Regions from separate parts of the Enterobacter sp. 6722112 genome, predicted to be linked through region 3. Evidence: predicted binding sites of a transcription regulator. Region 3 holds the regulator's gene; each other region holds the start of a gene.
What was found. Region 3 encodes PurR, which represses purine synthesis genes. Its sites were predicted from a motif close to CANGCAAACGTTTGCNTG; they were not measured.
Positions count from the first base shown of each region.

Region 1: gcvT (glycine cleavage system aminomethyltransferase GcvT) is a predicted target of PurR. The motif match lies at 1,411-1,428, and genes of this name have one in related genera.
Region 2: tusA (sulfurtransferase TusA) is a predicted target of PurR. The motif match lies at 1,771-1,788, and genes of this name have one in related genera.

Region 1 covers NZ_JBZWGR010000007.1:3,447,553-3,451,713, reverse strand. Annotated here, with positions in the region: gene ubiI (FAD-dependent 2-octaprenylphenol hydroxylase) at 1-1,089, shown strand, start outside; gene gcvT (glycine cleavage system aminomethyltransferase GcvT) at 1,487-2,581, shown strand; gene gcvH (glycine cleavage system protein GcvH) at 2,605-2,994, shown strand; gene gcvP (aminomethyl-transferring glycine dehydrogenase) at 3,122-4,161, shown strand, end outside.
Region 2 covers NZ_JBZWGR010000007.1:4,006,299-4,010,459, reverse strand. Annotated here, with positions in the region: gene AC4OVU_RS20730 (AI-2E family transporter) at 1-247, opposite strand, end outside; gene AC4OVU_RS20725 (DcrB family lipoprotein) at 383-940, opposite strand; gene AC4OVU_RS20720 (7-cyano-7-deazaguanine/7-aminomethyl-7-deazaguanine transporter) at 1,013-1,678, opposite strand; gene tusA (sulfurtransferase TusA) at 1,848-2,090, shown strand; gene AC4OVU_RS20710 (TRAP transporter substrate-binding protein) at 2,324-3,295, shown strand; gene AC4OVU_RS20705 (TRAP transporter small permease) at 3,308-3,817, shown strand; gene AC4OVU_RS20700 (TRAP transporter large permease) at 3,828-4,161, shown strand, end outside.
Region 3 covers NZ_JBZWGR010000007.1:1,716,176-1,720,336, reverse strand. Annotated here, with positions in the region: gene AC4OVU_RS09780 (MFS transporter) at 1-811, opposite strand, end outside; gene cydH (cytochrome bd-I oxidase subunit CydH) at 973-1,062, opposite strand; gene purR (HTH-type transcriptional repressor PurR) at 1,360-2,385, shown strand; gene punR (DNA-binding transcriptional activator PunR) at 2,403-3,314, opposite strand; gene punC (purine nucleoside transporter PunC) at 3,426-4,161, shown strand, end outside.

The DNA of each region.
Region 1 (4,161 bases), 1.7 Mb from region 3:
CCTGTGGCGCAGGATGCACCGCCGGAGCTGCGCGTCTCGGCGATCAATGCCGCCAGCGAAAAGCTACTGACGCACCTTGGCGTCTGGTCTGAAATCGTGGCGCTGCGTGCCAGCTGTTACCATGGCATGGAAGTGTGGGACAAAGACAGCTTCGGCCATATCGCGTTTGACGATGAAAGCATGGGCTATAGCCACCTTGGACACATCGTTGAAAACGCGGTGATCCACCACGCGCTGTGGCAGAAAGCACAGCAGTGCAGCGACGTCACGCTGATCGCACCGGCGAAACTCCAGCAGGTGGCGTGGGGCGAAAACGACGCGTTTATCACTCTTGAAAGTGGCGACATGCTGACCGCGCGTCTGGTGGTGGGTGCCGACGGCGCCAATTCCTGGCTGCGTAACAAAGCGGATATTCCGCTGACCTTCTGGGATTACCGCCATCACGCGTTGGTGGCCACAATCCGCACCGAAGAGCCGCACGGCGGCGTGGCGCGCCAGATTTTCCATAATGACGGCATTCTGGCCTTCCTGCCGCTTGCCGATCCGCATCTCTGCTCCATCGTCTGGTCCTTAGAGCCGGAGAAAGCGCAGCAGATGCAGGAGGCGACGCCGGATGCCTTCAGTCAGGCGCTATGCGTGGCGTTTGATAACCGTCTGGGCCTGTGCATGCTTGAAAGCGAACGCCAGACGTTTCCGTTAACCGGTCGCTACGCGCGTCAGTTTGCCGCGCACCGTCTGGCGCTGGTGGGGGATGCGGCGCATACCATTCATCCGCTGGCCGGGCAGGGGGTGAACCTCGGCTTTATGGACGCGGCTGAGCTGGTTGAAGAGCTGCGTCGCCTGCATCGGGAAGGCAAAGATATTGGCCAGCATCTGTATCTGCGTCGCTACGAGCGCAGCCGCAAACACAGTGCGGCGATGATGCTGGCGGGGATGCAGGGTTTCCGCGAGCTGTTTGCCGGAGCGAATCCGGCGAAAAAACTGCTGCGCGATATTGGCCTCAAGCTGGCCGACACTCTTCCCGGCGTAAAACCGCAGCTTCTTCGTCAGGCAATGGGCCTCAACGATCTTCCCGACTGGTTACGTTAATCTCGATCCCCGTCACACTTTATTTTCCCGGCCTCCGCGCCGGGGAAATTTCCTCGTTTGAAATAATCTAATTTCACGTCATTTTTCGCATTAGAAAATCTAATCTTACTATTTTTATGTTACGGAAATTCGGCCCGTTTTTCCGCACGAAATATCACCATCTGCTAAATTCTGTTAGATCATTGTTAATTTTATGCGGGTTTAATCGCATTTTCCCAGTGAATAACTCTGTAGGCTTCTCAGCGATTTTTGGTCATAAGCTAATGTGATGACCCGTTTTACCTTATGGTTAACCGCCGGTTTCGGTGGTAAGTTCAGGTAAAAGAGAACGTTTGCGTCGGCCCCCGATCGCGAGGCCGACACCGGGTTTCACGGTGAATTTTTCAACGAGGAAAAGATGGCTCAACAGACTCCTTTGTACGAACAGCACGTGTTGTGCGGCACCCGCATGGTGGACTTCCACGGCTGGATGATGCCGCTGCACTACGGCTCGCAGATTGATGAGCACCACGCGGTGCGCACCGATGCCGGTATGTTCGACGTGTCTCATATGACGATTGTCGACCTGCGCGGTAGCCGCACCCGGGAGTTTTTGCGTTATCTGCTGGCAAATGACGTCGCCAAACTGAAGACGCCGGGCAAAGCGCTCTATACCGGCATGCTGAATGCCTCGGGCGGCGTGATTGATGACCTTATCGTCTATTACTTCACTGAAGATTTCTTCCGCCTCGTTGTAAACTCCGCCACCCGCGAAAAAGACCTCTCCTGGATCACCCAACACGCCGAACCTTATGCCATCGACATCACCGTCCGTGACGATCTGTCACTGATCGCCGTGCAGGGGCCGAACGCGCAGGCGAAAGCCGCGTCTCTGTTCAGCGACGAGCAGCGCAAAGCCACCGAAGGCATGAAGCCGTTCTTCGGCGTGCAGGCGGGCGATCTGTTTATCGCCACCACCGGCTACACCGGTGAAGCGGGCTACGAAATTGCCATGCCAAACGATAAGGCCGCTGATTTCTGGCGTGCGCTGGTGGAGGCGGGCGTGAAGCCTGCGGGCCTGGGCGCGCGCGATACGCTGCGTCTTGAAGCGGGGATGAACCTCTACGGTCAGGAGATGGACGAAGGCGTCTCTCCGCTGGCGGCCAACATGGGCTGGACCATCGCGTGGGAACCGGCTGACCGTGATTTTATTGGCCGTGAAGCGCTGGAGATGCAGCGCGAGAAGGGCACTGAACAGCTGGTAGGCCTGGTGATGAAAGAAAAAGGCGTTCTGCGCGGCGAGCTGCCGGTGCGCTTCACCGATGCCGATGGCAATCATCGCGAAGGCGTGATCACCAGCGGAACGTTCTCCCCGACGCTCGGCTACAGTATTGCCCTGGCACGCGTGCCGGCGGGGATTGGCGAAACGGCGGTGGTGCAGATCCGCAACCGCGAAATGCCGGTCAACGTGACCAAACCGATTTTTGTTCGCGCCGGTAAGCCGGTCGCCTAACTATTTTTATCAGGAGAACTTCAATGAGCAATGTGCCAGCAGAACTGAAATACAGCAAAGAACACGAGTGGCTGCGCAAAGAGGCGGACGGCACTTACACCGTTGGGATCACCGAGCACGCGCAGGAGCTGCTGGGCGACATGGTGTTTGTTGATCTGCCGGAAGTGGGCGCAACCGTGAGCGCAGGCGACGACTGTGCGGTGGCGGAATCCGTTAAAGCGGCCTCTGACATCTACGCCCCGGTAAGCGGTGAAATTGTTGCCGTGAACGACGCGCTGAGCGACTCCCCGGAGCTGGTCAACAGCGAACCGTATGAAGGCGGCTGGATCTTCAAGATCAAAGCCAGCGACGAAGCGCAGGTTGCCGCGCTGCTGGATGCGACCGCGTACGAAGCACTACTGGAAGACGAATAACGTTGTGCCGGATGGCGCTGCGCTTATCCGGCCTACAGGTCAACGTAGGCCCGGTAAGCGTTAGCGCCACCGGGCAACAGCGTTACAGATAACTACGATTCACTGCACGTTTCAGGAACCATCGCTCATGACACAGACTTTAAGCCAGCTTGAAAACCGTGGCGCCTTCATTGAACGTCACATTGGGCCGGATGCTCAGCAACAGCAGGAGATGCTGAAGACAGTTGGCGCGGATTCATTAAACGCACTGATCGGCCAGATCGTGCCAAAAGACATCCAGCTTGCCACGCCGCCGCAGGTAGGCGAGTCCACGACGGAGTTCGCCGCGCTGGCGGAGCTGAAGGCCATCGCCGGCCTTAACAAGCGCTATAAGTCTTATATCGGCATGGGCTACACCAACGTGCAGTTACCGCCGGTGATCCTGCGTAATATGCTGGAAAACCCGGGCTGGTATACCGCTTATACCCCGTATCAGCCAGAAGTCTCCCAGGGCCGTCTGGAAGCGCTGCTGAACTTCCAGCAGGTGACGCTGGATCTGACCGGTATGGATATCGCCTCTGCCTCGCTGCTGGACGAAGCCACCGCCGCCGCCGAAGCGATGGCGATGGCGAAGCGCGTGAGCAAGCTGAAAAACGCCAACCGCTTCTTCGTCGCGGCGGACGTGCATCCCCAGACGCTGGACGTGGTGCGCACCCGTGCGGAAACCTTCGGCTTTGAGGTGATTGTCGACGACGCTGAAAAAGTGCTGGATCACCAGGACGTCTTCGGCGTGCTGTTGCAGCAGGTGGGCACCACCGGCGAAGTACACGACTACGGCGCACTGATCGCCGAGCTAAAATCCCGTAAGGTTATTATTAGCGTCGCCGCTGATTTTATGGCACTGGTGCTGCTGACGGCGCCAGGTAAACAGGGCGCGGATATTGTCTTCGGCTCAGCCCAGCGTTTCGGCGTGCCGATGGGCTACGGCGGCCCGCACGCGGCGTTCTTTGGCGCGAAAGATGAATTTAAACGTTCCATGCCAGGCCGTATTATCGGCGTATCGAAAGATGCCGCCGGTAACACCGCGCTGCGCATGGCGATGCAGACCCGCGAGCAGCATATCCGCCGCGAGAAAGCGAACTCCAATATCTGTACCTCGCAGGTACTGCTGGCTAACATTGCCAGCCT
Region 2 (4,161 bases), 2.3 Mb from region 3:
GCACGCCGAACAGCGCCGTCAGGACAACCAGCATCACCATCACCACAATGGTAATCGCGACCGGGCGGCTGATGCCCCGGCGTAAAAACCATGTCACTAGCGGGTTGAGCACAATGGCGAAAAACAGCGCCAGCAGAAGCTGAACAATGATATCCGCCGCCGCGTGGATACCCGCAAGGATAACCACCAGGCAGGCAAGTTTTAATAAAATATGAAGTCCGGCTTTGTCGGGCGGGCTGGCAGTCATAAGAATTCCTTTTTCCGGGGGGCGTGTTAATTGTAGTGCGCCGGATGGGCTTCGTCTGGCGTGTTAGTCTGAAAGTCGTGGCAAAAAAATGGCCCCCGGCGCAAGCGACGGAGGCCACAGCATCCTGGTGAACGATTACTGGATCACGAGGGTGTTAATGATGTTTTCAGCGGCGGTCTGCGCTTTCTGCTGATTGTCTGCCGGCAGGGTGATCTGCATGGTCAGCAGTTTATTGTCCACCTTGCCGAGCACCACGGAGGAGTAGGCGGTCTGGCCTTTGGCAGAGATGATGCTGTCCAGTTGTTGCAGCGTGTGGCCTTTCAGTTCAACAGACTTGTTGGTGACCACCTGAAGCTGCGGGTCGCGGCTGCGCTGCTGATCTTCCAGGCGTTTGGCCAGCACGCCCAGATCTTCGCTGGTATCGTCACCGACGATCACAATCACCGCTTTTTGGCCGGTGGCATCGGAATAGACGTGCATATTGTTCGCCTGGGTACCCAGCTTACCGCTCTGGTCGGTCATGTCCGCAGGCAGAGAGAAACTGAGTTTGCCATCCATCAGGCTCACCGGCTGACCGGTGGCGTTGCTTTCTGCTGACGCGCCCTGAGCAGGCGTTTTGGTGTCGCTGTTATCACAGGCTGCAAGGCCAACAACCAGCAGGCCAATCCCGACATATTTAACCAGATTGCGCATTGACTTCTTCCTTTCGATAAACGGCCATAACGGCTCATTCGTTCATCTTATCACAACTGATAAAGCGAACCCTTAACCTGCCTGCAATGCGGAGATTTCAGATTTATCTGCCAGCCTTTTCAGCAGCATATTCAACAGTACGCCGTACATCGGCAGGAAGAAGACCAGACTGATAAGCACCTTAAAGGCGTAGTCCACCAGAGCGATTTCCATCCAGTGTTCTGCCATGAAGGCGTCCGGGCTGCGCCAGAAGGCGATGAAGAAGAAGGCCAGCGTATCGCTCACGTTACCGAACAGCGTGGAGGCCGTTGGCGCCATCCACCAGCGATGGTTTTGACGCAGGCGGTTAAACACGTGGACATCGAGGATCTGCCCGAGGGCATAAGCCATAAAGCTGGCGGCGGCAATACGCGCGACAAACAGGTTGAAGTGCATCAGCGCGTCGAAGCCCTGCCAGCTGCCCATGTAAAACAGCGAGGAGATGGCGTAGGAGACAAACAGTGCCGGGATCATCACCGCAAAAATAATCCGCCGCGCCAGCGGTGCGCCAAATATACGCACGGTTAAATCCGTCGCGAGGAAAATAAACGGGAAACTGAACGCGCCCCAGGTGGTATGGAAACCAAAAATGGAGATGGGGAGCTGTACCAGATAGTTACTGGAGATGATCACCAGCAGATGAAATAGCGAAAGCCAGAACAACGCCTTGACGCGCTGCGATTGTGTAAAGGAGTTCATATTGTACCTTTTTGATTAATATTTGGGGTGAGGGAACCCAATAAAGCCGCCGCATGATACTGCTTTGACGACACTTTGCAATGGCTAATTTTCACGCAATCGTTAACCTGGTTTGCATTGGCGATAGCGGGGCGTAAACTACAGCCGTTTTTACCTGAACGAGAAGAAAATGACCGACCTGTTTTCCAGCCCAGACCACACGCTTGATGCTCAGGGCCTCCGTTGCCCGGAGCCGGTAATGATGGTGCGCAAAACCGTGCGCAACATGCAGACCGGCGAAACGCTGCTGATCATCGCTGACGACCCGGCTACCACCCGTGATATCCCCGGCTTTTGTACCTTTATGGAACATGAACTGGTGGCGCAGCAAACCGAGACCTTGCCGTACCGGTATTTGATTCGTAAGGGGTAAGTGCGGCCTGATGCGCGGCGGCGCTTCGCTTGCACGGGCCTACGGGTGTAGTAGGTCGGGTAAGGCGCAGCCGCCACCCGACAAGTACACATCACAATTTCGAACCATCGTTTCAAAATTTCGCGCTTTTGTGAGGCGCTTCACCCTCCCTTTTCCAGCCGTAGTCTAATTTTTAAGCGTCAAAAACTAAAACATCGTTTTAACGCTTATCTCACTACCCTGGAGTTGACTCAATGAAAACGACCCTCAAGCCGTTACTGGCCGCGCTGTGTCTGTCTGCTTTCGCCTGCACCGTTTCTGCCCAGACCATTAAAGCCGCCGATGTGCATCCCGAAGGCTACCCGAACGTGGTGGCGGTTCAGCACATGGGTGAAAAACTCAAACAACAAACCGATGGCAAGCTGGAGATTAAGGTCTTTCCCGGCGGCGTGCTGGGGGATGAAAAGCAGATGATTGAGCAGGCGCAGATGGGGGCGATCGACATGATCCGCGTCTCTATGGCGCCGGTGGCCGCCATCCTGCCGGATATCGAAGTGTTTACGCTGCCCTACGTATTCCGCGATGAAGACCACATGCACAAGGTGATCGACGGGGATATCGGCAAGCAGATCGGCGACAAACTCACCGCCAACCCGAAATCGCGTCTGGTCTTCCTTGGCTGGATGGATTCCGGCACCCGTAACCTGATCACCAAAGAGCCGATCGTCAAACCGGACGATCTGAAAGGGAAGAAAATCCGCGTGCAGGGCAGCCCGGTGGCGCTGGCCACGCTGAAAGCGATGGGGGCGAACTCGGTGGCGATGGGCGTCAGCGAGGTTTACAGCGGCATGCAGACCGGGGTGATCGACGGCGCGGAGAACAACCCGCCAACCTTTATCGCCCACAACTATATGCCGGTCGCCAAAAACTACACGCTGAGCGGCCACTTCATCACCCCGGAAATGCTGCTCTATTCCAAAGTGAAATGGGACAAGCTCAGCGCTGACGAACAGCAAAAGATCCTGGTGCTGGCCCGCGAAGCGCAGTTCGAGCAGCGCAAGCTGTGGAATGCGTATAACGACCAGGCGCTGGCGAAAATGAAGGCCGGCGGGGTGCAGTTCCACGACATCGATAAAACGGTGTTTATCAAGGCGACAGAGCCGGTGCGCGCGCAGTATGGCGATAAGCATCAGGATCTGATGAAAGCCATCGCTGACGTCCAGTAAACCGGAGTACGTATGTCCGAACTCTACCTGAAGTGGATGGACCGTCTGTACCTGTTCGCCATGGCGGTGGCAGGTATTTCGCTGTTGGTGATGACGATTGTCATCCCCATCGGCATTTTTTCACGCTACGTGCTCAATCGCGGCGAATCCTGGCCGGAGCCGATCGCCATTATCTGCATGGTGACGTTTACCTTTATCGGCGCGGCGGTGAGCTACCGCGCCGGGTCGCATATTGCGGTCAACATGCTCACCGACCGCCTGCCCGCGTCGCTGCAAAGAGTGTGCGCGCGGATGGTGGATCTGCTGATGCTGCTGATTTCAGGCCTGATGTGCTGGTACAGCTACTGGCTGTGCGTCGAGCTGTGGGAGCAGCCGGTGGCGGAGTTTCCGCTTCTGACCTCCGGCGAAAGCTATCTGCCGCTACCTGTCGGGTCGGCCATTTTGATCCTGTTTGTGCTTGAACGCCTGCTGTTTGGCTCGCAGGAAAACCGTCCGGTCGTGCTGATCGGCAATCACAGTTAAGGGGTGAACAATGGATGCGTTTGTTTTGTTATTCACCCTCGCCATTTTGCTGGCGCTGGGGATGCCGGTGGCCTTCGCCGTCGGGTTAAGCGCCGTGGCGGGGGCGTTGTGGATCGATCTGCCGCTGGAGGCGTTGATGATCCAGATCACCAGCGGGGTGAATAAATTTACCCTGCTGGCGATCCCGTTCTTCATTCTTGCCGGGGCGATCATGGCGGAAGGGGGCATTGCCCGACGGCTGGTCAACTTCGCGTACGTTTTTGTCGGCTTTATTCGCGGCGGGCTGTCGCTGGTGAACATCGTGGCATCAACGTTCTTCGGCGCGATTTCCTGCTCGTCGGTGG
Region 3 (4,161 bases):
CTTTCAGTGTTCCACTGACGGAGCGGTCGGCAAATTTCCCGCCGAGATAGTTGCCAATCGAGAACCCGACACCAATCAGCACCAGCATCGCGGTAACAAAGAGTGGCGTTGCGTGGGTAATGTCGTGCAGCACCGGGGAGATATAGGTGTAGAGCGTAAACATCGCCCCGGCCCCCAGTACCGTGGTAAGCAGCGCGGACAACACCTGAGGACGCATCAGCACCGCCAGCTCTTTACGTACTTCCGGACGTTCTCCCGCACTTCCTTTCGGCAGTGAGAAGAACAGCGCAACCATCGCGACCACGCCCAGTCCGGCGGTTGCGAGGAAAGACATACGCCAGCCGATGGCTTCTCCCAGCCAGGTGGCAGCGGGAACGCCGCCGATATTAGCGATGGTGAGGCCCATGAACATAGTGGCTACCGCGCTGGCCTGCTTATGTTTTGGCACCACGCTGGCGGCAACAACCGAGCCCAGTCCGAAGAAGGCGCCATGGTTGAGGCTGGTCAGAATGCGCGAAAGCATCAGAGTGGTGTAATCGGGCGAAATTGCGGAAAGCACATTTCCGAGAGTGAAAATCGCCATCAGGAAAATCAGCGCATTGCGGCGAGCGCGGTGGGAAAGCAGCAGCGTCATCAGCGGCGCGCCCACCATCACGCCAATCGCGTAGGCGCTAATTAACATACCGGCCGCAGGAATTGAGACGTCCACACCCCGGGCGATAACAGGCAATAACCCCATAGGGGAGAATTCAGTGGTGCCAATCCCAAAGGCGCCAATCGCCAGGGCCAGCAGGGGAAAATTGATTTTCATGAAGAGACTCCGGATACCGTGCCATAACCCGGCACAGAACTAAGAAGTCAAAAGCATGACATCAATCACAAAAAATGAGAAGTTAACATTTTGGCAAAAGATTTTTGCCGGAGAGGTAACAATAGCGGCAAGAGAGGGAGAAGGTTCTCCCCCCTCCTGAATCAGTGCAGCGCAGCGGTTAAACCACCCGCAACAATCAGGGCAAGAACAACAATGGTGGTAAACAGCGAAAACTTCAGATCGGTACTCATCAATTTTTCTCCTTTTATTCACCCTACGAAAAGTGAGCTTGCTCATTTTTACACAGTTCAGGTCAAAAATCTTCCAGGATTTAAGCGGATATCCACTTTACCTCTTCCCCTTTTCATCAAGATAGGACAAAATTCCACGCTAAATTTATTAGCGTACCGGCCACTGACCCCCTCCTGACGTCCTGTGTCGTTTTCCCGGCGTGTCGCAACTCATGTTTGCGTGATAAGGGTGAGAGAAGGCAAACGTTTACCTTCAATTTTTTCAGGAGCTTAGGATATGGTCTGGAGTGACATTTAATGGCAACAATTAAAGACGTAGCAAAACGCGCAAACGTTTCCACTACAACCGTATCACATGTTATTAACAAAACGCGTTTCGTCGCTGAAGAGACGCGTAATGCCGTCTGGGCGGCAATCAAAGAACTGCACTACTCGCCAAGTGCCGTCGCCCGCAGCCTGAAGGTTAATCACACCAAATCGATTGGCCTGCTGGCCACCAGCAGTGAAGCGGCCTACTTTGCTGAAATCATCGAAGCCGTTGAAAAAAACTGCTTCCAGAAAGGCTATACCCTGATTCTGGGCAACGCGTGGAACAACATTGAAAAACAGCGCGCTTACCTGTCAATGATGGCGCAAAAGCGCGTCGACGGCCTGCTGGTTATGTGTTCTGAATACCCTGAGTCGGTCCTTTCCATGCTGGAAGAGTATCGCCACATTCCGATGGTGGTCATGGACTGGGGCGAAGCGCGCGCAGACTTCACCGACTCTGTTATTGATAACGCCTTTGAAGGCGGCTACATGGCGGGGCGTTATCTGGTAGAACGCGGTCATCGTGAAATTGGCGTGATCCCGGGACCGCTGGAGCGTAACACCGGGGCTGGCCGTCTGGCCGGTTTCATGAAAGCGATGGAAGAGGCGCTGATCACCGTGCCGGAAAACTGGATTGTTCAGGGCGACTTCGAGCCGGAGTCGGGCTATCGCGCCATGCAGCAGATCGTTTCCCAGCCGCATCGCCCTACCGCGGTGTTCTGCGGCGGCGACATCATGGCGATGGGCGCGCTCTGCGCGGCGGATGAACTCGGCCTGCGCGTCCCGCAGGATATCTCGGTGATCGGCTATGACAACGTGCGCAACGCCCGCTTCTTTACCCCGGCGCTGACCACCATTCACCAGCCGAAAGATTCGCTGGGTGAAACGGCCTTCAACATGCTGCTGGACAGGATCGTCAACAAGCGTGAACAGTCCCAGTCCATTGAAGTTCACCCGCGCCTGATTGAACGCCGTTCCGTTGCGGACGGTCCGTTCCGCGACTACCGTCGTTAATCTCATTACGGGGCCAGCTATGCTGGTTCCCGCAACCACTCCCGGTTCAGCGTTTCGCTGTCGCCCAGATAATCCAGCAGCCAGGCCATGGCGGGCGAGACGTCGTTTTGCTGCCACGTCAGACAGCACGCGGCATCCGGGAAGGGGTTTTCCAGCGTCAAGGCCACCCACTCTCCCGCGTCGATGCGCGGGCGCGCAAAATGCACCGGCACCATGCCAACGCACAGCCCCGCGCTCAGACAGGTGGCTGACGACTCCCAGTCCGGTGCGACCACGCGGCGCTGATTATCCAGCAGCCAGGTAATGCGCTTGGGCAGCGAGCGGGAGGTATCTTCCAGCACCAGCGAGGGCCAGTTGCGTAAGGTGTCATCGCTCAGCGGACCTTCCAGCGCCGCCAGCGGGTGATCGCGCGCGACCACGCAGGTCCAGCTCAGCATGCCCATGTCGCGAAACGCGTAGCGCCCCCCAACCGGGATCGCCTGGGTTGCACCAATCGCCATCTCCGCCCTGCCGTCCGCCAGCGCATCCCAGACGCCGTTGAACACTTCCTGCGAAACACGCAGTTCGACGTCGGAAAAATGACGATAGAAATCGACGATCATCTGCCGGGTCCGCTCCGGCTTAACGATGTTATCCACCGCGATAGCGAGATGCCCGCGCCAGCCGTTGGCGATCTGCTGGCACTGCTCACGGGTGATCTGCATTTTTTTGATAACAGACCGCCCTTCCTTCAAAAACCACGCTCCGGCAGGCGTGAGCTCCACGTCGCGATGGCGCCGCTCGAACAGCGGGACCGCCAGCCACGCTTCCAGCTGGCGCACCGTATAGCTGATAGCCGAGGGAACGCGATGCAGCTCCTGGGCGGCACCGGTAAAGCTGCCGTTACGCGCCACGGCATCAACCACTTCAAGGGAATAATCTGACCACATCTTTAGCCTGCAAATTTTTTGAACGCACCCGCCAAATATTAGCGTTTCACAAGCCGCTTTGCACTCCCTACACTCTGCGCCAACGTACACCTGCCTCCTCAGGAGAAAAAAGTGCAACCCAGGAAAGGATTTTTAGTCTGGCTCGGCGGCTTAAGCGTGCTGGGCTTTTTGGCGACCGATATGTATCTGCCCGCGTTCGCCGCGATGCAGGAAGATTTGCAAACCCCTGCCGCCGCCATCAGCGCCAGTTTAAGTTTGTTCCTCGCCGGCTTTGCTTTTGCGCAATTGCTGTGGGGGCCGCTCTCGGATCGTTTTGGCCGTAAGCCCGTCCTGTTGTTGGGGCTGGCGATTTTTGCCGTAGGCTGTCTGGGCATGCTGTGGGTCCGCGATGCCGCCTGGTTGCTGGCGCTGCGCTTTATTCAGGCGGTCGGTGTCTGCGCCGCAGCGGTGACCTGGCAGGCGCTGGTGACCGATTACTACCCCGCCTCGCGCACTAACCGCATATTCGCCACTATAATGCCGCTGGTCGGCCTGTCGCCGGCGCTTGCCCCGTTACTGGGCAGCTGGATCCTCGCGCATTTCGACTGGCAGGCTATTTTCGCCACGCTCTTTGCTATTACGCTGGTCCTGATGCTGCCTGCTTTCGGGCTTAAACCTGCGCATAAAAAAGAGACGCATCCGGACGCAAAGCCCATCACCTTTACCTCTTTACTGCGGTCGAAAGCCTATCGCGGTAACGTGCTGATTTATGCTGCCTGCTCTGCCAGCTTCTTTGCCTGGCTAACCGGTTCGCCGTTCATTCTGCATGACATGGGCTACAGCCCGGCGGCTATCGGCCTGAGTTATG